3 regions of the Marinobacter sp. V032 genome follow, and region 2 is predicted to be linked to each of the others. Evidence: riboswitches for the same ligand, from Rfam matches in the RefSeq annotation. Region 2 holds a riboswitch; each other region holds the start of a gene.
The links. A riboswitch is a leader RNA that binds a small molecule or an ion and turns the genes downstream of it on or off. The one in region 2 is predicted to bind cobalamin.
Positions count from the first base shown of each region.

Region 1: it holds a riboswitch for cobalamin, as region 2 does, so the genes downstream of both, ACUN9X_RS11175 (CbtB domain-containing protein) here and ACUN9X_RS04105 (ABC transporter substrate-binding protein) in region 2, are expected to answer to the same signal.
Region 3: it holds a riboswitch for cobalamin, as region 2 does, so the genes downstream of both, ACUN9X_RS02940 (ribonucleoside-diphosphate reductase subunit alpha) here and ACUN9X_RS04105 (ABC transporter substrate-binding protein) in region 2, are expected to answer to the same signal.

Region 1 is NZ_JBQXYE010000001.1:2,458,873-2,465,259, reverse strand. Features, by position in the region: gene ACUN9X_RS11195 (cobyrinate a,c-diamide synthase) at 1-947, opposite strand, end outside; gene cobO (cob(I)yrinic acid a,c-diamide adenosyltransferase) at 947-1,546, opposite strand; partial or broken gene ACUN9X_RS11185 (ATP-binding protein) at 2,260-3,285, opposite strand; gene ACUN9X_RS11180 (CbtA family protein) at 3,266-4,114, opposite strand; gene ACUN9X_RS11175 (CbtB domain-containing protein) at 4,204-4,395, opposite strand; cobalamin riboswitch at 4,430-4,641, opposite strand; gene bluB (5,6-dimethylbenzimidazole synthase) at 4,729-5,433, opposite strand; gene ACUN9X_RS11165 (cobyric acid synthase) at 5,460-6,387, opposite strand, start outside.
Region 2 is NZ_JBQXYE010000001.1:891,452-897,838, forward strand. Features, by position in the region: gene ACUN9X_RS04090 (TatD family hydrolase) at 1-615, opposite strand, end outside; gene ACUN9X_RS04095 (ABC transporter ATP-binding protein) at 788-1,552, opposite strand; gene ACUN9X_RS04100 (FecCD family ABC transporter permease) at 1,549-2,619, opposite strand; gene ACUN9X_RS04105 (ABC transporter substrate-binding protein) at 2,616-3,632, opposite strand; cobalamin riboswitch at 3,772-4,014, opposite strand; gene ACUN9X_RS04110 (SelT/SelW/SelH family protein) at 4,135-4,416, shown strand; gene ACUN9X_RS04115 (methyltransferase) at 4,409-5,659, shown strand; gene ACUN9X_RS04120 (DUF4124 domain-containing protein) at 5,644-6,129, opposite strand; gene ACUN9X_RS04125 (OmpA family protein) at 6,209-6,387, opposite strand, start outside.
Region 3 is NZ_JBQXYE010000001.1:630,848-637,234, reverse strand. Features, by position in the region: gene ACUN9X_RS02940 (ribonucleoside-diphosphate reductase subunit alpha) at 1-2,367, opposite strand, end outside; cobalamin riboswitch at 2,507-2,770, opposite strand; gene ACUN9X_RS02935 (DUF3047 domain-containing protein) at 2,901-3,632, shown strand; gene ACUN9X_RS02930 (substrate-binding periplasmic protein) at 3,650-4,435, opposite strand; gene ACUN9X_RS02925 (substrate-binding periplasmic protein) at 4,517-5,365, opposite strand; gene ACUN9X_RS02920 (universal stress protein) at 5,565-6,387, opposite strand, start outside.

The DNA.
Region 1 (6,387 bases), 1.6 Mb from region 2:
TCCCGGATCCCCTGATTGCCCGCCAGCCGGGCGCCGTAGAGTTCCGGGTAGCCACCGGGTAACCACAGCGCATCGCACTCCGGCAGTGCTGAATCATGAATCGGCGAGAAATAGGTAACGCTCGCTCCGAGCGATGTCAGCGCATCCACATTGGCCTGATAGATAAAGCTGAACGCCTCATCCCGCGCGACACCCACGGTCACGCCTGCAAGCAATGGCGGGAACGACGGCGTATCAGAAGGCTCTGGCGCATAAAAAGCAACTGACGGCAGCTGGTCCAGCTTTTCCATCAGCCCTGACGCGAGCAGCACTTTTGCACCTGCATCGAACCGTGCTTCAAGTTCGTCGCGTATTTCCGCCGCCTGCACTAAACCGAGATGACGTTCCGGCAACGCCAGTTCCGGGTCGCGGGCCACCGTGGCCATGAGTTCGATCGATTCTGGCAAAGCGCCCTCAATCAACTCCCGATGACGTGCGGATGCGCAACCATTGGCAATCATGCCCACTACGTCTACATCATCACGAAACTCGGCGATGCCTTTAATGATGGCGGCAGCGGTCTGGGCCATGCCTTTGACGTCCATGACAATTACCATTGGCAAGCCAAAGCGAACGGCCAGATCGGCGCTGGACGGCTCGCCGTCGAAAACTCCCATCGCGCCTTCGATGAGGATGATATCGGCTTCGCACGCGGCTTCGTATAAACGTTGACGGCAATAGGCGTCACCTGCCATCCATAGATCGAGCTGATCAACCGGGTGGCCGGAGGCCTGTTCCAGAATCTGCGGGTCGAGGTAATCCGGCCCGGTTTTGAATACCCTTACCACCTTGCCCTGATTTTTCAGCATCCGCGCTATACCGGCGGTCACGGTGGTTTTGCCCTGACCGGACGCGGGTGCCGCGAAAAACACGGCAGGACACTGGGCAACAGATTCGGCGGTGGTCATCAGTATTCAATCCCTGCCTGGGCTTTTACGCCGAGCCTGAACGCGTGGCGCTCATCCTGAACAACGCTGATGGTGTCGGCGATTTCCTGCAATGGCGTCGCCATGGTGCGGCCGGTGATGATCACGTTCTGGTGTTTCGGACGGTTTTTGAGGGCTTCAACGACTGGCTCCGGATCAAGATAGCCGTATTTGAACATATAACTCATTTCATCAAAGACCAGCAGGTGGTAACGGTCGTCTTGCAGCATTTCACTGGCCACCTTCCAGGCCGCCTGCGCCGCTTCGATATCCTTGCTCTTGTCTTGGGTTTCCCAGGTAAAACCATGCCCCATGATGTGCCAGTCCAGCATCGGATGGGATTTAAAGAAGCGGTGTTCACCGGTTTCCTTGCGGCCCTTGATGAACTGGATCACGCCGCAGCGCTGGTCGTGACCCAGAGCACGAGCCATGGTGCCGAACGCCGAGCTGCTTTTGCCCTTGCCGTTGCCTTTGAGCAGGATCAGTACGCCGCGTTCGATTGAGGCCTTTGCGATCCGTTCGGCCACGATGTCTTTTTTCTTCTGCATACGCTGAAGATGGCTGGTATCTGAATCTGTCACAGGGCCTCCATGGGCGGAAATATCTGGTATGTAGCGCCAAGCTGTTCCGCGAGGCTGCGCGCCCGCCCGCGGCGGACGGGCGACTGCTCGATGTCGATCACCACGCAATCCTTGACCGGACCGATATCGTCCAGCGATTGACGGGTGCGGCCATCGGTAATCAGGTAGGTGCGTACCTGCAATCCGGGTTCGCGCCGCTGCCACTGAACAATCGCCCGCACAGCGGCTTGCATGGCATCACGAATGGGGGTGCCACCGCCGCCGCCCAACTTCTCCAGCTGGTCCAGCATATCGCTGGGTGCCCGGCGCTTGGGCAGAATGGAATCGACACGATCATTGCCAAACCCCAGAATCGCCAACTGTTCCCTGGCGCTATAGGCTTTGGCGGCCAGTTGCTGGACCAACCCTTTAGCCCGGGCGAATAACTGGCTGTCGAGCGTTGAGCCCGAGGTATCCAGCAAAATAAAGTGCAACACCGGTTGCCCTGCCCGCTGACGTTTGAAACGCCATTCTTTTAACGGCCACTGGCCGCAACTGGCGGCAAAGGTGGCGAACCAGTCCGGTTTTCGCGAAAGCTCACCCGTGGCATAACGCCCGAGACTCTGTTTACCTTTTTTTTTACTGCGCGTGGCGAGCAAATCCCGGGTGCCTTGCGTTACCCGGGCAGAGTTGTCCGGCAAATCAACCGGTGGCACTGCGACCATTGATTGCTGCTGCGGCGGCATCGCACCCCATTGGCCGCCCTGGTTGCGGGTTTTCGCATCGGCGCCAGATTCAGGCAACTGCGGGGCGTTTTGCTGCCGGCTGCTGCCCTGGTTCGAACGATCGCCACCGGGTGGTGTCGATCCGCCGGCGGGCGGTTCCCCGGCCGCTTTTCGGCGATGCGCCAGCACCCAGCCTTCAACCGCATCCAGATCTTCAGCCGTGATGCAGTCTGCATTACGCCAGGCAGCATGAGCTTGCGCTGCACGATGCCATGTCACATCGGCCCTCAGGCCTTCCACCGCTGCGGACTGGCAGCGCATGGCAATGTGTTCGTAGACCCAATCTTCAGCTGTAACCGAAGACAGTGCTTCGCGCGCAAGGCGAAGCCGTTCAGTCAGGTTCGCCTGCTCCGGCTGCCAGTCGTGACAATAGCCGTGGGGATCATGCTCAAACGCTTCCCGTTGGCGTACGATCGCAACCCGCTCCGATACCGGAATCGCATCACCGAGTTCAACACAGAGCCCGAAGCGGTCCAGCAGCTGGGGGCGTAATTCGCCCTCATCGGGGTTCATAGTGCCGATCAGCATAAACCGGGCGTCATGGGTGTGGCTGATCCCTTCGCGCTCCACCACGTTGATGCCCCGGGCTGCAGTGTCGAGCAACAGATCAACCAGCGCGTCGGGTAGCAGATTGACCTCGTCCACATACAGCACACCTTGATGCGCCCTTGCGAGAAGACCGGGTTCGAAGACGACCTTCTGCTCCGACAACACTTGCTGCAGGTTCAGAGCACCGGTGAGACGATCTTCGCTGGTGCCCAGCGGGAGGTTAATGAACGGTGGGTGTTTGCCGTCAGCATCCGATGGCAGCACGTCGGCCAGCCCCCGCGCCATGGTCGACTTGGCAATACCACGGGGGCCGCTGATCAGAACGCCGCCAATCCTGGGATTGATCGCATTCAGCAATAGCGCAGTTTTGAGCGATTGCTGACCCACAATCGCCGAAAACGGAAACTCAGGCTGGGGCGTCGGCATGACCATAGCTCTTGCCTGAGAGGCGCTTCACCGCCAGCGCGCACAAAATGCCAGCCAGCAACCAGAACGCAAGATTGGAAAGCCCGGAGGCCCAGATAAACTGCTGATGCAGCTCGGTTAACGCAGAGACAGCGGCCGGGTCCGTGTTGGCAAACCGGGGACCGGCAGGATGCGCTGGAATCCACAAATAAGGCACCACCAGAAATGGCAGACCAAACAACTTGCGCCAGCGCGGCGCGAGGAAAAGGAAACCGAGGCCCACTGCCGCTGCCACTACCGTAAACAGCCACCAATACTGGCGGGATTCCAGTGCTGCGGCATTCATACCCGGAATTTCAGGCGGCAAACCGATCGAAGGTGCAACGAAAATTGCAAGAAAACCAGCAATACCAAAGGTCAGGCCGGTGAGTGGCGTCGGTTTGAGGAGACCGCGCTCGCGCAGCACATTCATCAAGACCAGCAAAATAGCGGCGAAGCCGATACCCGCCAGAACATTCGACAAAGCGGTGAACAACACGCGCTCTGCACCGTCTGCAGGAGACCAAGCGTTTGCATCATGATGATGCCCGCCCGCGTCGTGTGCTTCAGCCACTTCGTGATGACCGGGAGCAGCGGGTTCGTCGTGGTGATGTGCGGACTGAGCGCCATGCTCATGATGATGCGCGTCAGTGGATTCACCTGCGTGATGATTGACAGCAGGTTGTTCTGCCACTTCAAACTGCTCGGCTGATAACAAAATCGGTGTTACACCAAACGACTGGATAGCCGTCAGGGTCAAACCCAGTACCACACCAATCAGGCAGGCACTGAAAATCAATGAGCGGAACATGCGTTTCCCTCCAGTAAATTTTAAAACTGAGCAATATGCCGTCTGAGATTGTCCCGGACAGCAGTCAGATATGACGGGGCGTCATGTGCTCAGTGGCAGGGAAACACGAATGAGTGCCGGGTATCGTGCGCCGCGTTATGAGCAAAGCTCATCGGCAGGAAACCCACGGCAAACAGAATTACGACGCCAAACACCAGCGCAGCGCCATGCTGGACCAGAGAAGAGGCACCGGATAGAGAACGGGAAGCCCGCTCGGTGGAAGAAGTGCTGATCGTAGACATTTTTTTCTCCTCGGTGCCCGCCGCACCGTTATTGGAATGGATAAACTGACAGGCCGGTCTTCGGGCTTGAACAGGGAGAACGCTTTAGACGTTCTCCATCGCTTGCACCTTCCCGGCTTGCGCCAGTGGTCATTCCAAGCTACTCGCTCTTACCGATGCGGGGGCAGCGTTGGCATTGGCACTATGGCCTCACCAAACTTCCCGATTATCCCCCATATTCGGGGCACCTATCGCTCAAGGAGCAATCGTAATCCATATGGTATAGCACAAGCAATCCGGCAAGCCGGTTTTGCCGGCGTTTCCAGGCTCCGCCAGCCGGGTTTCTGTTAACGATTACAACGGCTTCAGCCAGGGAGATAATTCGTCTGATTCGTCTATAAATTTGCCCCAGCCATTTCGATGCACCAGCTCGGCCAGCGGTAACCGGGAACGCCAGCCTTTCGCCTGCAATTCCGGCTGGTCCAGAAACTCGCTGACGTAACCGATGCAAAGATACGCCAGTGGATAGACGTGATCTGGCAGGCCAAGCGCCCGAGCAAGATCTTCCTGATCGAGAATACTGACCCAACCGACGCCGATACCTTCCGCCCGCGCAGCCAGCCAGAGGTTCTGAACCGCCAGGCAGGTGCTGAAAAGATCCGTCTCGACAATAGAGTTACGACCCAAGACATTCGGACCCCCTCGGCTGCGGTCGCAGGTAATGCAAAGATTAATCGGGCTTTCGAGAATGCCCTGCAGCTTCAGGTTTCGATATTGGTCCTGCCGATCGCCACTGTAATTTTCGGCGGCTTTCTCGTTCTCTCGATCAAACAGCGCCAGCACCGATTTCCGCACCTCAACGCTATCGATAACCAGAAAATCCCAGGGCTGCATAAAGCCGACGGATGGCGCGTGGTGGGCGGCAGTCAGCAGCCGCCCCAGCACTTCCGGCGGAACAGGGTCGGGCAGGAACTGTGAGCGGACGTCACGACGTTCAAATATCGCCCGGTACAACCCCTCGCGTTCCTGATCGGTAAAAGGCTGGCTGTGATCATTCATAACGTCTCGTCCGTCATTGTGTCGCTTTAAGAAGTCTTTGATTCAGTCTGTGCGGGTAACCCCAGCAGATCGTAAAGCCAGTCGATATCCAGCTGCTGCTCAATGTGATCTGCAAGCCGATCCAGCTGCGCCATTCGATGGTGCTGATAATCAACGGACCTGGCGCCTTTTCGAAGCCCCCAATTTGCCAGCAAAGCATCGCAGGCTTCGGGGTGATCAAAAATGCCGTGCATATAGGTACCCATGACCTGCCCGTCAGGACTGACAGCCCCATCTGGCCGACCGTCGACGTCAATAATGGCGGCCGATAGCGCTGCGCCTTCACTGACACCATTGTGCATCTCGTAACCGGTAAATGCAGCGGCACCGGCGCCTGGCAACCTCAATTCACCACTTACGGTTTTCAATTGCTTGCCGGCCACCATACGCGTCGACAAATCAAGCAAACCAAGTCCTTCGACACTACCCTGCTCCCCCTCCAAGCCATCGGGATCGTCAACGGAAAAGCCCAACATCTGGAATCCACCGCAGATGCCAAATACTTTGCCGCCGTAGCGCAGGTGACGCTGAATGACCTCAGGCCAGCCGTGCTTTTTCAACCAATCAAGGTCATGACAGGTGCTTTTACTGCCTGGCAGGATAATGACATCGGCAGGCGGAATGGCCTGCCCTTCAGCAATGAACTGCAGGTCAATATCCGGATGGAGCCGCAATGGGTCAAAATCGTTGTGATTGCTGATTCTCGGTAGCCGGGGAACAATAACCCGCAGCGCTTCCGCTTCGTGGCTACCGGTCAGCCCAACGCTGTCTTCCGCATCCAGAATCAGGCCGCCGAGATAGTGCAGCACGCCGACAACCGGCTTGCCTGTGCGCTCCTCCAGCCAGCGCAGTCCGGGGTCAAGCAACCCCTGATCACCGCGAAACCGGTTGATGACAAAGCCCTTGATACGAGCC
Region 2 (6,387 bases):
CATGCGGATAATGTCCCGCACGTTCTCGGCTTTGTTGAATGTCGAAATGCCGTTGAAGCCCAGACACCAGCCCTGATCGATCGCATAGCGCGCCAGGCCAGGACCGGATGTGAAGCTGTGAATAACGCCTCGCCGGGTCAGCGTGCTTTCGAATTCCCGCAGGATCTCGATGGTGTCGTCGTCTGCCTCCCGGCTGTGGATGACTACGGGGCGGTCGGTATCACAGGCGATCTGCAGCTGGCGGCGGAAGACATCCCGCTGAATGCCGCGATCTGCGTTGTCATAAAAGTAGTCGAGGCCGATTTCGCCTACTGCCACCATCTTGTCATGGGGTACGTGCTGACGGATTTCTGCCTCAACCGCATCGGAGTAGCTCTCGGCATCATGGGGATGGATGCCCTGTGTGCCATATAGAAAGGGCGCGACCTGCGCCAGTTCACGAACAGTAGCCAGATTTTCCGGCGCCACAGCAATCGTGATAATGCGCTCAATATTGACCCGCTGCGCTTCGGCCAGTGTTTCTTCCAATGGCCGATCCTTGAGGTAATCAAGGTGGCAATGGGTTTCGATGATCGGATGATCAAAGACCGGAATTTCGCGCTTTTTCTTGCTCATACTTTGGCTCACAGGTGCGGCGGCTTAAACCGATACAAAGTGTGGATCAACTGGCCGGGTAGTCTAACATCTTGATGTGCCCCTACCCCAGACCCGATCCGTAGCGGGGCTCTCCGTCATCGCGTTTGCCACAAGCGGTATTGCCTGCAACCGGTGAGACCTGTGGTTGCACTCAGATCGCGTTGCGAAAGCGCATGATGTGGCTGCCATCCAGCGGATCCTCAATGAGGTCTGCCTGCACGCCAAAGGTGGTCTGCAACCGCTCGGTGGTCAGCACCTCGGCGGGCGGGCCATCGGCCACAAGATGCCCGTGATCCATAACGCCGATACGATCACACGCCATGGCCTGATTGAGATCATGCAGGGCGATCACCACAGTGACAGGTAACTGTCGCACCAGTTGGAGAATGGAGAGCTGGTGATGGATATCGAGGTGGTTGGTCGGCTCATCAAGCAACAGGATGTGGGGCTGCTGAGCCAGTGCGCGGGCAATGTGAACACGCTGACGCTCACCGCCGGACAGCGTGTGCCAGAGCCGGTCGGCCATGTGCGCCATATCGACATCATTCAGCGCCCGGGCCACGATGATATCGTCCTGTTCTGACCAGGGGCGAAGGGGAGACAGAAAAGGCGTTCGGCCCAGCCCCACGGCTTGCCGTACATTGAGCCGGTCGGTCGTTTCGGCCTGCTGTTCTACCAGCGCAAGTGTTTGTGCAATATCCCGCTGACGCATGCGTGATATTGGTTGGCCATCTAGCAGCACTTGTCCGGTTCTTGGCTTTCGCAGCCCGGCCAGAAGTTTCAGCAGGGTGGTTTTCCCTGAGCCATTCGGCCCCACCAGACCATAGTTCTGGCCGGGCTCGACTGTAAGACTGACGTTATCAAGCAGTTTTTTGCTCTGTACGGTCCAGTCCAGATGTTCGGCTGTCAGTCTCATCGAGCCCCCGTACCACGGATCAGTATCAGTGCAAACGCCGGTGCGCCGATCAGCGAGGTGATGACACCGATAGGCAGTACCTGCCCGGGCACCAAAACGCGGGACAGCACATCCGAACCAATCAGGAAGACCGCGCCGGCCAGTGCCGAGGCGGGAATCAGACGGGCGTGCTGGCTGCCCACGATAAAGCGCATGGCATGGGGAATGACAAGGCCCACAAAGCCGATAGCACCGACCATTGATACCATCACCGCGGTTACCAGGGCCATGACCCCGATTAGAATGCCCCGCACTGGCCGTACAGCGACTCCCATGGAAGAGGCGCTGTCGACACCGAAGGTGAAAGCATCCAATGCCCGCATGTGCCAGAGGCAGACCAGCAGCCCGCCGACAGCAGCGGGTACCGCAAGCATGACGTCTTCCCAGCGCACACCGGAGAGGCTGCCCAGCAACCAGAACATGATGCCACGGGCCTCCTCTGCATTAGCGGACTTGGTAATGATGAACGCCGTAAGCGCATTGAACAGCTGGGATCCGGCAATGCCGGCGAGGATGATCGCCCCTGCGGTCTGAATACCCCGCCCGCCACCACCCGTGCCGCTGCCGGCCGCGCGGGCAAGCAGCACCACCAGCCCAAAGGCCAGGCAAGCGCCGGCGAAAGCACCTGCGGACAGCGTGACCGCGCCTGCGCCCAGGCCGGCGACGGTTACGGAGACGGCACCGGTTGAGGCGCCGGCGGAGATGCCCATCAGGAAGGGGTCGGCCAGCGGGTTCCGCAGCAACGCCTGCAGCACAACGCCGGCGAGCGCAAGGCCGGTGCCGCAACTGGCAGCGACAATGGCCCGGCTCAGACGGTAACTCCAGACAATGCCGGAATCGATCGGATCAACAGCATAGCCTGCATCCCAGAGCTTGTTCGCCAGTACCTTGAGAATGATGTCAATCGGGATCGACGTTTCACCAATGGCGGTGCCGGCAATCAGGGCAATCACCAGAATAAGCGGCGTCAGCCAGAACCAGCGCAGGATAGGGCGGGTGAAGGCTCCGGCTGCCAGTAGTGGGCTCATGGGGTAAACGTCATGTCCGACAAGGCATCGGCCAGTGACTCAAGACCGAAGATGGTGCGCATTGTGGCACTCATGGCGTGGGCATCCATTTCCACAATACGGCCGGCTTTCACTGCTGTCATCTGACTGGCAACCGGATCCTTACGCAGAAAATCCCGTTTCTTCTGCACGTCATCTGCGGCGTAGCGACGGCGATCCATGTAGGCAATGACAATCAGATCCGGATCAGCCTTGGCGATGGTCTCCCAGCCGACAGTGGGCCACTCCTCATCGGATTCGATAACGTTGCGGATGCCCAGCTTCTCCATCATGTAGCCTGGTGCACCCAGACGGCCGGCGACATAAGGATCGGTCTCGAGATCGGGAGAGGAGAACCAGAAGACAGCGGACAGGTCGTCAGGCAGATCCAGGTTTTCGGCGCGCATTACAGCTTGGGCTTCGCGCGCTTTGAGATCGTTTACCAGCGCTGCGCCTGCTGACTGCACGTCGAAAATGGTGGCCAGCTGGTTAATACCCTTGTAGACAGACGCGGTGGAGAACGCAGCGAGCCGGGTGCCATCGCCGCCGGTGGCGTTATTTTTGGTGTCGCAATCGGCGGGCATGATGTAGGTATTGATGCCGAGATCGTGAAACTGCCGACGCGAGCCTACGCTGCCGGTCGGGCCCACATGCCACTCATACTGAACGGCCACCAGATCGGGCTTTTTGTTTACTATCGCTTCGAAGCTGGGGTCGTTGTCCGCTATCCGCTTGATGCCGGCATTGATCTTACTGAATTGTGGCAGCACCGGGTTAAACCAGACTGATGTGCCTTCAACGGTATCAGCGAGTCCCAGCATGTAGAGCATTTCGGTGGCGGATTGCCCGACGGTGACACTGCGTTCGGGTGCTGACTCAAAACGGAGTTCAACCCCACAATTGGTCAACGAAAGCGGATAATGGGTCGCGGCGAAAGCAGCATGGGGTGCAGGCAGAATCAATAACGCGGCCAGCAGTTGGCGAACGGGATGCATGAGCGTGTCTCCGGATCTACGAGAATTGGACAAGGGGGTCCAGTGGTCCGGAAGCGCCGATTACCAGAGGCGCCGAAGAGTGCACGCCGGAATATGAAACAGGCCTTAACCTTCCTTCCCCCGGGACACCCCGCCCGGCGTTATGAAACTCGTGTCGGCAGGTCTCCTGACTGGCGCATCATCGCAGGCCCGGCCTTCCCGGGATGTGTTTCCCAGTGGCTACGAAGGGGCCTTGCTCATCGCCTACAGTTGCGGGGGCAGTTTCGGTTCGCGGATCGTTGAACGGATAGCTCAACAGGCAGTCTCGCGGCGAATTCCCTATTAGGAGCCTTTTTCAAAGGCTCCCTGGTTCCCGAAGGAAACCGACAGGGCGAGAATATACAGGTTGCCCAATGATGGCAAGGAAGGCGGTAGGCGTCGGGGGTGTCTGGCCAAGGCGCGATAGAGTGCGCGAAAATAGACCCAGTCAGAGGTCACCTATCTCTCATAACGGAGCTGTTTCATGTCGAGCCGGATTGAAATTCACTATTGCACGCAGTGCCGCTGGATGCTCCGTTCTGCCTGGATGGCGCAGGAGCTGCTGAGCACATTTGAAGACGAAATCACCGAATTGACCTTGAAGCCGGGCACCGGTGGCGTTTTTGAAGTCTACGCTGACGGGCAGCGGGTCTGGTCCCGCAAAGAGGCGGGCCGGTTTCCCGAGATCACAGAGCTGAAGCAGGTTGTGCGTGATCTTGTCTCGCCCGAGAGGTCGCTGGGTCACGCGGATCGCAAGGATGCCTGAACTGATTGCAGGCTGCGGTGCAGATGTGCCATCCGATCAGCACTGGCTGGCCTTGAATACCTGGCTTCGGGATCATCGCGTGCTCTGGCAATACGTGCCATTTGCAACGCCGGAACCTGAGTGGTGCCTGGCGTATTCTGCCACGGCCCGACGCCTTGGTGCTTTCGACAGCGCGACCTGTGATTTCTATGAGCAACATCCAGACCAACTGGCGGATCTGCTGAGTGAGGATGTGCCGGCACTGGCGCAAAGGTCGTCCCTGATTCGACTACCCGACCTGTCGGGTGCTGATCTGAGCCTTCCGGAAACCCGAGCAGTGGATATGCCCGGTCGCAAACGTTTGCAGGCGGGTCGGTTTGCCGGGGCGATACAGCCGCTGTCTCACAGGGTTCTGGACTGGTGCTGTGGCAAAGGGCACCTGGCGCGCACCCTGGCTTCGACTGCACCGTCAGGTGTGTGCGGAATGGAGTGGGCATCGTCGCTGGTTCAGCAAGGCAACGCCCTTGCCCGGCGCTATGGTGATGCGGTGACGATACACGGGCAGGACGTGCTCGCGCCTTCGCTTCAGATGCCGGCCGACACTCACGCGGTAGCGCTGCATGCCTGTGGCGACCTTCACAAGCGCCTGTTGACGCGGAGCGTGCAGCAGCGGCTGCCGCGTATCAGCTTCTCCCCTTGTTGTTATCACCTGACCCGGGATACTCGCCATAGCCCGCTGTCACATTTCGTGTCCTCACAGTCTGACCGGCTGGCCTTGAGCACCCGGGAGAGTCGTCTGGCGGTTCAGGAAACGGTGACAGCGCCGGCCAGGGAAACAGTGCAGAGAGAACGTCTGCGAGCCTGGCGGCTGGGGTTTGACGGGTTGCAACGAGCGCTGCGCTCGAGTGATGACTACCTGCCGGTACCAACGTCTCCAACGCATTTGAATCAGGGGGATTTTTCCGGCTTCTGTCGCTGGGCCGCCCAGACTAAAGCGCTCAACTTGCCTGCGCATGTTGATTATCCAAAATGGCAGGCTTACGGCGAGCAGCGACTGCTGCAGGTACGCCAGCACGAGCTGGTGCAGCATCTTTTTAGACGGCCACTCGAGCTCTGGTTGGTGCTGGATTACGTGCTGTACCTGCAGGAGCAGGGGTTTCAGGTGAGATGGGGCACTTTTTGTGAACGGGAGTCGACGCCGCGAAACCTGTTGATTGATGCCTGTTTGAAAATCAACCAAACGGAACGTCAGGGTTTGCGGTAGACCACCTTCTCAACGCAGCCATCCCGAAAGTACACGTAGGTCAATTCGTAGAGCATGCCGTAGTAATCCGTGGAGTACACCCAGGTTTCCTGAGGTGTCGGATAGGTTTCCGGTGGCCGGCCAAAAGCGTCCAGCACGTTGTCCTTGGTCATTCCCTTCACGACTTGTTCACGGATGATATAACGCCGCAGGTCAGTGGAGTTGATGAACTTGCAGGGGCTCGGCGGGTTGGAGCTTGCGGCCCGTTCTTCGGGTTGCGCTTGTTCGGTTGCGGGTTCGGGCTGTGGGGGCAGGTTGCTGTTAAAGCTGCCACCAATTCGGTTGTCCGGAATGGTAATGCGCTCAGCATTTTCTCCGCAGGGGCTGTCGGAATAGCGCACGCCCTCGGGGCCTTCGCATTTATAGACCTGGGCTGATGCGCTTGCGCTTAGCAACAGGATTCCAGCGAACAGAAAGACGTGACGGCGCATATTGACAAGAACCCTTTGAGTAAAAAAAGCCGCCCGGGCCATAACTGACGCGGGCGGCTTTTGATTCAGAGCGTCATACTTACCGCTCTATCTGAATCCGCGCTTCAACCCGACGGTTGTCGGCACGGCCAGCGGCTGTTGAGTTATCCGCTACAGGCTCTGATTCACCATAACCGGTGGCTGAAACCCGTGATTGCTCCACGCCCAGACGGTTGGTCAGACGCTTGGCAACGGCTTCTGCACGACGCTGTGACAGCG
Region 3 (6,387 bases), 260 kb from region 2:
CGTGAATTCGCCGGACAGGTTCGATTTCACAAACAGGTTCTGATACGCCGGTTCGATCGACTGGGACACGCCAACGATATTGGAAATGGTCGCGGTGGGTGCAATCGCCATAACGTTGGAATTGCGAATACCGTGTTCGCGGATCAGGTCGCGCACTGGCGCCCAATCCAAACGGCTTTCACTGTTGACGCTGAAGTCCTCTTCCCGGCGTGCGGCTTTCAGGTTGTTCAGCGAGTCAATCGGCAGAATGCCCTGTGACCAGAGCGAGCCTTCGTAGGTTGCGTAGGCACCGCGCTCTTTCGCCAGTTCGGCTGAAGCACGCAGGGCGAAATAGCTCAATTGCTCCATCGACAGGTCGGCAAATTCAACTGCTTCCGCGCTGGCATATGGCAGGCCAAGACGGTAAAGCGCGTCCTGAAAGCCCATCAGCCCCAACCCCACGGGCCGGTGATGCATGTTCGCCTCGCGCGCCTGCGGTACCGCGTAGAAGTTAATATCGATGACGTTATCGAGCATGCGCACGGCGGTGTTGACGGTGCGTTCCAGCCGCTGCACGTCCAGCTCCCCGTCGCGAATGTGGGCTGCGAGGTTCACTGAACCCAGGTTACAGACGGCGATTTCCTGTTCACTGGTATTCAGGGTGATTTCGGTACACAGGTTGGACGAATGCACCACGCCAGTGTGCTGCTGGGGCGAGCGCAGGTTGCAGGGATCTTTGAACGTGATCCAGGGATGGCCGGTTTCGAACAGCACGGTCAACATCTTCCGCCACAGCTGCTTCGCCGGGACAGTCTTGAACAGGCTGATTTCGCCCCGCTCGGCCTTGGCTTCGTATTCTTCATAACGGGTGCGGAACGCAGCACCGTACAGATCGTGCAGATCCGGCACGTCGTTAGGCGAGAACAGTGTCCAGTTGGCGTCGGCGCGCATCCGCTCCAGCAGTAGATCCGGCACCCAGTTGGCGGTGTTCATGTCGTGAGTGCGGCGGCGCTCGTCACCGGTGTTCTTGCGCAGCTCGAGAAATTCCTCGATATCCAGATGCCAGGATTCCAGATAGGCACAAACGGCGCCTTTACGTTTGCCTCCCTGGTTTACTGCGACGGCAGTGTCGTTGACCACCTTGAGAAAGGGCACTACGCCCTGGCTACGGCCATTGGTGCCTTTGATGTGGGCACCCAGCGATCGCACCGGCGTCCAGTCGTTACCCAGACCGCCCGCCCATTTCGATAGCAATGCGTTGTCCTTGATCGCGCCGTAAATGCCGTCGAGGTCATCGCTGACGGTGGTCAGGTAACAGGATGAGAGCTGTGAATGGCGGGTGCCGCTGTTAAATAGCGTAGGTGTGGATGCCATATAGTCGAATGACGACAGCAGCTCATAGAATTCGATAGCACGCGCATCCAGATCATCCTCGCGTAGCGACAACCCCATCGCGACCCGCATGAAGAATACCTGCGGCAATTCCAGGCGCTTGTCGTTCAGGTGGATAAAGTACCGGTCGTAGAGGGTTTGCAGCCCGAGGAAACTGAACTGGAGATCGCGTTCCGGCTTGAGGGCGGCGCCCAGCCGGTCGAGATCAAAATCCGCCAGCGCCGGGTCCAACAGCTCACGTTCAATACCCAGTGCGATAAAACGGGTCAGTGCCTGCGGGTAGACATCCACCAACGGCGTTTGCATGGGCAGTTCCAACACCCGGCCGGATTCCAGTCGCAGCTGTTCCAGCAGCAGGCGCGCGGTCACCGCGCTGTAGTCGGGCTCCTGTTCTATGCGGCCGCGCGCGGTCATGATGAGCGCGTTGAGGACGTCGTGTTCGGGGATACCGTCATACAGATTGCGCAGGGCATCGTCGACAATGGTGTCCGCATCAACGCCGTCCAGGCCAGCGCAGGCCTGTTCGACCTGATACTTCATCAGCCCCAGATCCAGCGGTGCGCTCTGTTTGTCCGCCAGCATAACTCTCAGGGTTGGGTGCTCTTCTACCGGCGCCAGTTGGGCGCGCTCCTGAGCGTGGGCTTCGCGATAGAGCACATAGGCGCGGGCGACTTTATGTGCTTCACCGCGCATCAGTTCAAGCTCGACCTGATCCTGAATATCTTCAATATGCACGGTGCCACCCGCCTGCAATCGCCGGCTCAGGGCGCTGATCACCTGCTGACTGACCTGGCGAACGGCGTCGTGGATATGGGCGGACCCGGCTGCCTTGTCGCCTTCTATCGCGAGAAAGGCTTTGGTGATGGCCACGTCAATTTTGCTGGCATCAAAATCAACGAGCTGGCCGTTGCGCTTGATCACCCGGAGTGAACTGATGGGCGCAGAATCGTGCGCCGTCTTTGTTGAGGCTGGGGCAGAAATAGCCGCACTGGGCATGATGAGTCTCCTGAGTACGCGTTTGAATTCCTTTCCTTCGCGTACGCAGGACGGCAGCCGGCCGTGAAAAAGTTCTCGGGCAGGATCCGTTATCTGCTCACCCTGAGTCGCGAAGGTGCAGTCGAATGGCGCCGTTTGCACGGGCCATACATTCCTGGCTGGTCTTCGGACTCAGGGGCATGCAGGCAAATGTGCCTGCGGCCTAACGTGACGACTTCCCGATTGCTCAGTGTCTGTGCCCGCACAGGTTGTTTTGGAAACGTTGTTTCGAGAACGTTTTTCCGAAAACTCTGTGCGGCACCGGTCACGCGCGTTCCCCAATACCGCTGCGCGTCAGTTCCGGAGTCTCACCGGATTCCCGCGGGAAGCGTGTTGCTTCCCCGCCACTCATCATCGCAGGATCGATTGATTACTCAATAATCACTACATATGGTGGCTGACCAAGAATAAAAACACTATATAGACCAGGTAGACGGGCAACAAGTAAAGTTTCAGAATGGCACGACAGATTCTGATTTCGCCCTGGAGCGTTTATGTCGTCACTTGTCCCCGTCTTTACCCTACTGCTATTGCTGCTGACGACACTGCCCGCGCCGGCCTGGGCGGAGGCGAGCGATCAGTCAGTCCCTCCCTTCTCCGCCATGACATCATTGGATGACGGATGGGCGCCGCTGGAATTTCCCAGTATCGACAAGCTCAGCCGCTACACACTGGTTGATGAAGACGGGGTTCAGGTGGTGCGGGCGGAAACCGATGGTGGTGCTTCAGGGCTGATTGCCAGGGTGTCGATTGTGCCGCGTGATCGGCTGATTCTGCGTTGGCGCTGGAAGGTCAGTGGGGTTTTCAAAGCGGGTGATGCGCGCAAAAAGTCCGGAGATGACTATCCTGCCCGCATCTACGTTGCCTTTCAGTTTGATCCGGACAGTGCCGGTTTCTTTGAGCGTGCCAAACGCAAAACAGCAGAGCTACTGTATGGCGATGCCCTGCCCGGTAACGCGCTGAACTATATCTGGGCCAATAAGCTGCCGGTCGGCGAGATCGTCACCAATCCGTTCACAGAGCAGACGATGATGATTGCCGTCACCAGCGGTGACGAAGAGGCGGGGCAATGGATCACTGTAGAGCGGGATATCGTGGCCGACTATAAGGCCGCATTCGGGGAGGCGCCGCCGGAGATCATGGGGATCGGAATTATGAGCGATTCAGACAATACCGGCGAATCGGCAACGGCTTGGTACGGCGATATCCTCGTCGAACACCCATAGCCGGGTGTTGCTGATCGCTAATCTTCGGGTGTTTCGGGATGTTCAGCAAGCGGGGCAAGGCGGTCATGCTGCAAGTGCCGCAACTGACCCGATGCGATCAATGACTGATAGGCCGCATCCAGCCGGTCAACGACACGCTGGGCATCCGGATGTTGGCGTGACACGACAAAAGCGCCACGTAGTTGATAGATAGGCGCGCCTTCAAGCGCCAGTTCCGGAAACTTTTGCTGCTCCGCGTATACGGGTTCGTCGTAATCGAGCAGGTAGTCGGCGCGCCCTAGCTGCATCATCGTCAGGGCAGCATGGTGATTGGGGGCTGCGGCTGTTTTCTCTGGATCAAGGTCAACATTGTCCAGCACATTGAGATAGGTGAAGCCGGCAATCAGCAGGAGTCGCTTGCCTTCAAGCTCCGACACTGAGGTAATATCCGGTACGCCTTTTTTGTGGAACGCCATCAACCGGATCGTCATGGGGCTGCTGGCGCTCTCGACAACCTTGTCTTTCAGCACCGGAAGATCGGCCACGCCCAACCATAAATCAATGTTGCCCTGCGCAAGATATCGGTACACCCGCGCGATCGGCAGCGATTTCCATTTGACGGCATAACCGGCCATTTCGGCAACCGCTTCCGTCATATCCACCCAGGGGCCTGCTGGCTCGCCACTTTCATCGGTATAGTTGAAGGGTGGGAATTCAATATAACCCACGCGCAACTCTGGCAGGCTCCTGGCCGCCACTGGCGCGGCAAGCAGCATGCCCGCCAGCCAAAAACAGATCAGTCGTCTTACCGGGGCAGCCGTCATGGCGCTTCCCTTATTACCTTTGAATCTGAACACAAACCAATCCGTAACATTGATAAGTTGCCCTTCCCAACACGGCTACCGTTACTCGCCAACGCCGGCGGGTGCTTGACGAACCAGACTCTCAGGGAAGCCCGGCAAAGTGCCCGGAGCGGGGCTGGAGAAGTCTGTCGAGTGGCCATCCCTTTCTCGCAAACGCTGATACGCGGCATCAAATTCATCACGGTATCGCACGGCGTCAGGTCTTTCCCGCGAGAAAATCCAGCCGGCGATCCGTTCACGCACAAACGAATGCTGTAATCCTTTGAAGCTGTCGTGCCCCGGCGTTGATTTGATTGGCTCCACATAATCGAGCAGGTAGTCCCCCCTGTCCCGCTGCAACATATCAAGGGCTGACCGATGATTGGTGGTATAGGTCAGTTCCACGTCATCCAGCCCCTTCAGATAGTTCGCAAGCCCGCCGTAGGTGTACCCCGAGATAAGAATCAGCCGTTTACCCCGCAGATCATCAAATTGGGTCAGCGGGGGGGTGTCGCCAAGAAACCAGGCCGCCAACTCTACCCGAATGGGGTGGCTGGCACTGACAATTACCTGCTTTTCGAGCATTGGAATACCCGTCAGTCCCGGCCAGACGTCAATCCGCCCTTGCTGCAGAAACAGGTAGATCCGGCTGATAGGCAGATAAACGAATTCGACGCGATAGCCCGCCTCTTCCGCTACTCTCTGGCTCAGCTCGATAAACGACCCGGCCGCTTCACCAGCGTCATTTTGATATTCATAGGGGGGAAACTCGACATAACCGATACGCAGCAATGGTTTTTCTGCCGCCGCGACAAATGCCGGTATCGACAGGACCATCAGCAACACGACGCATCGCACTCGCTGGTACGCTCGGTACCCGAAGCCGTTACACAACGAAAGAGATGCTGCCATTAAAAATGGCTCCAGGGAGTGAACTGCACAATTACGCCGTAGGTTCTGATTATTGTCATTGTGATTCAGAGCCTACCGCAAGCGCATAAAGTCAGGCTAGTAGAATTTTGTCTCACTGTGACGCTAATGCCCGGCGGCCTTTAAGCCGGCCACACCGGATCGCTTGCGTGCTGGCACGGGCAACCAGCACGCCATGCGTTTATCGCAGTATAACGAGCGGAGTGGTGCTGGTTTTCAACATGTTGGTGGTCGTGCTGCCCACCAGAAACTGGCGAATGCGAGAGTGTCCGTAAGCGCCCATTACCAGCAGATCAATCGCGTTTTCCTGTTGATAGCTGTGCAGCGTTTTTTCAACATCGCCCTCGCGGATTGCAAGATGAACTTCACAACCGCTCGCAGCCAAGGCTTTCTCGGCAGTGCGTAGTTGGTTCCAGCGTTCCTCCGATTCAGTCGCGACCATCACCAGATGCAACGGAAATGCCTTGAAGATCGGACTGCTGGCCAGCAGTTCAACACCCCGCATGGCGGTTTCACTGCCATCGAATGCCAGCATGGCGCTACGCGGTTCGGTGTATTCATCCGGCACCAGCAAAATCGGGCGATGCAATGTGCGAATGACGGTTTCAAGCTGACTGCCGATATGCACATCACGATCGGTACTGCTTTCGCCGTGCAGGCCCACCACCAGCAAACGGATGTCCGCTTCGATATCCAGCAGGCACTCGCCCAGATCACCATGGCGCTGACGCTGGACAATGGAGGTGACCCCATCGTCTGTCACCCGGCGTTCTGCAGCTTCGAGCATGTGCTTGCCTTGCTCCAGCGCCAGCTTGCTGCGCTGCTGGTCCAGTTCCGCCAGTTCTTCCAGCAGATGCTCGCGACTACCCAGCCCGATACTGCCGGCCAGATCCGGCTCAGTCGGATACCGGCCATGATCCAGTACATGGAACAGCATCAGCGAGGCTGCCAGACGCTGGCTGGCCCAGGCGGCGTAATCACACACCGCGGTGGTCGATCGGGAA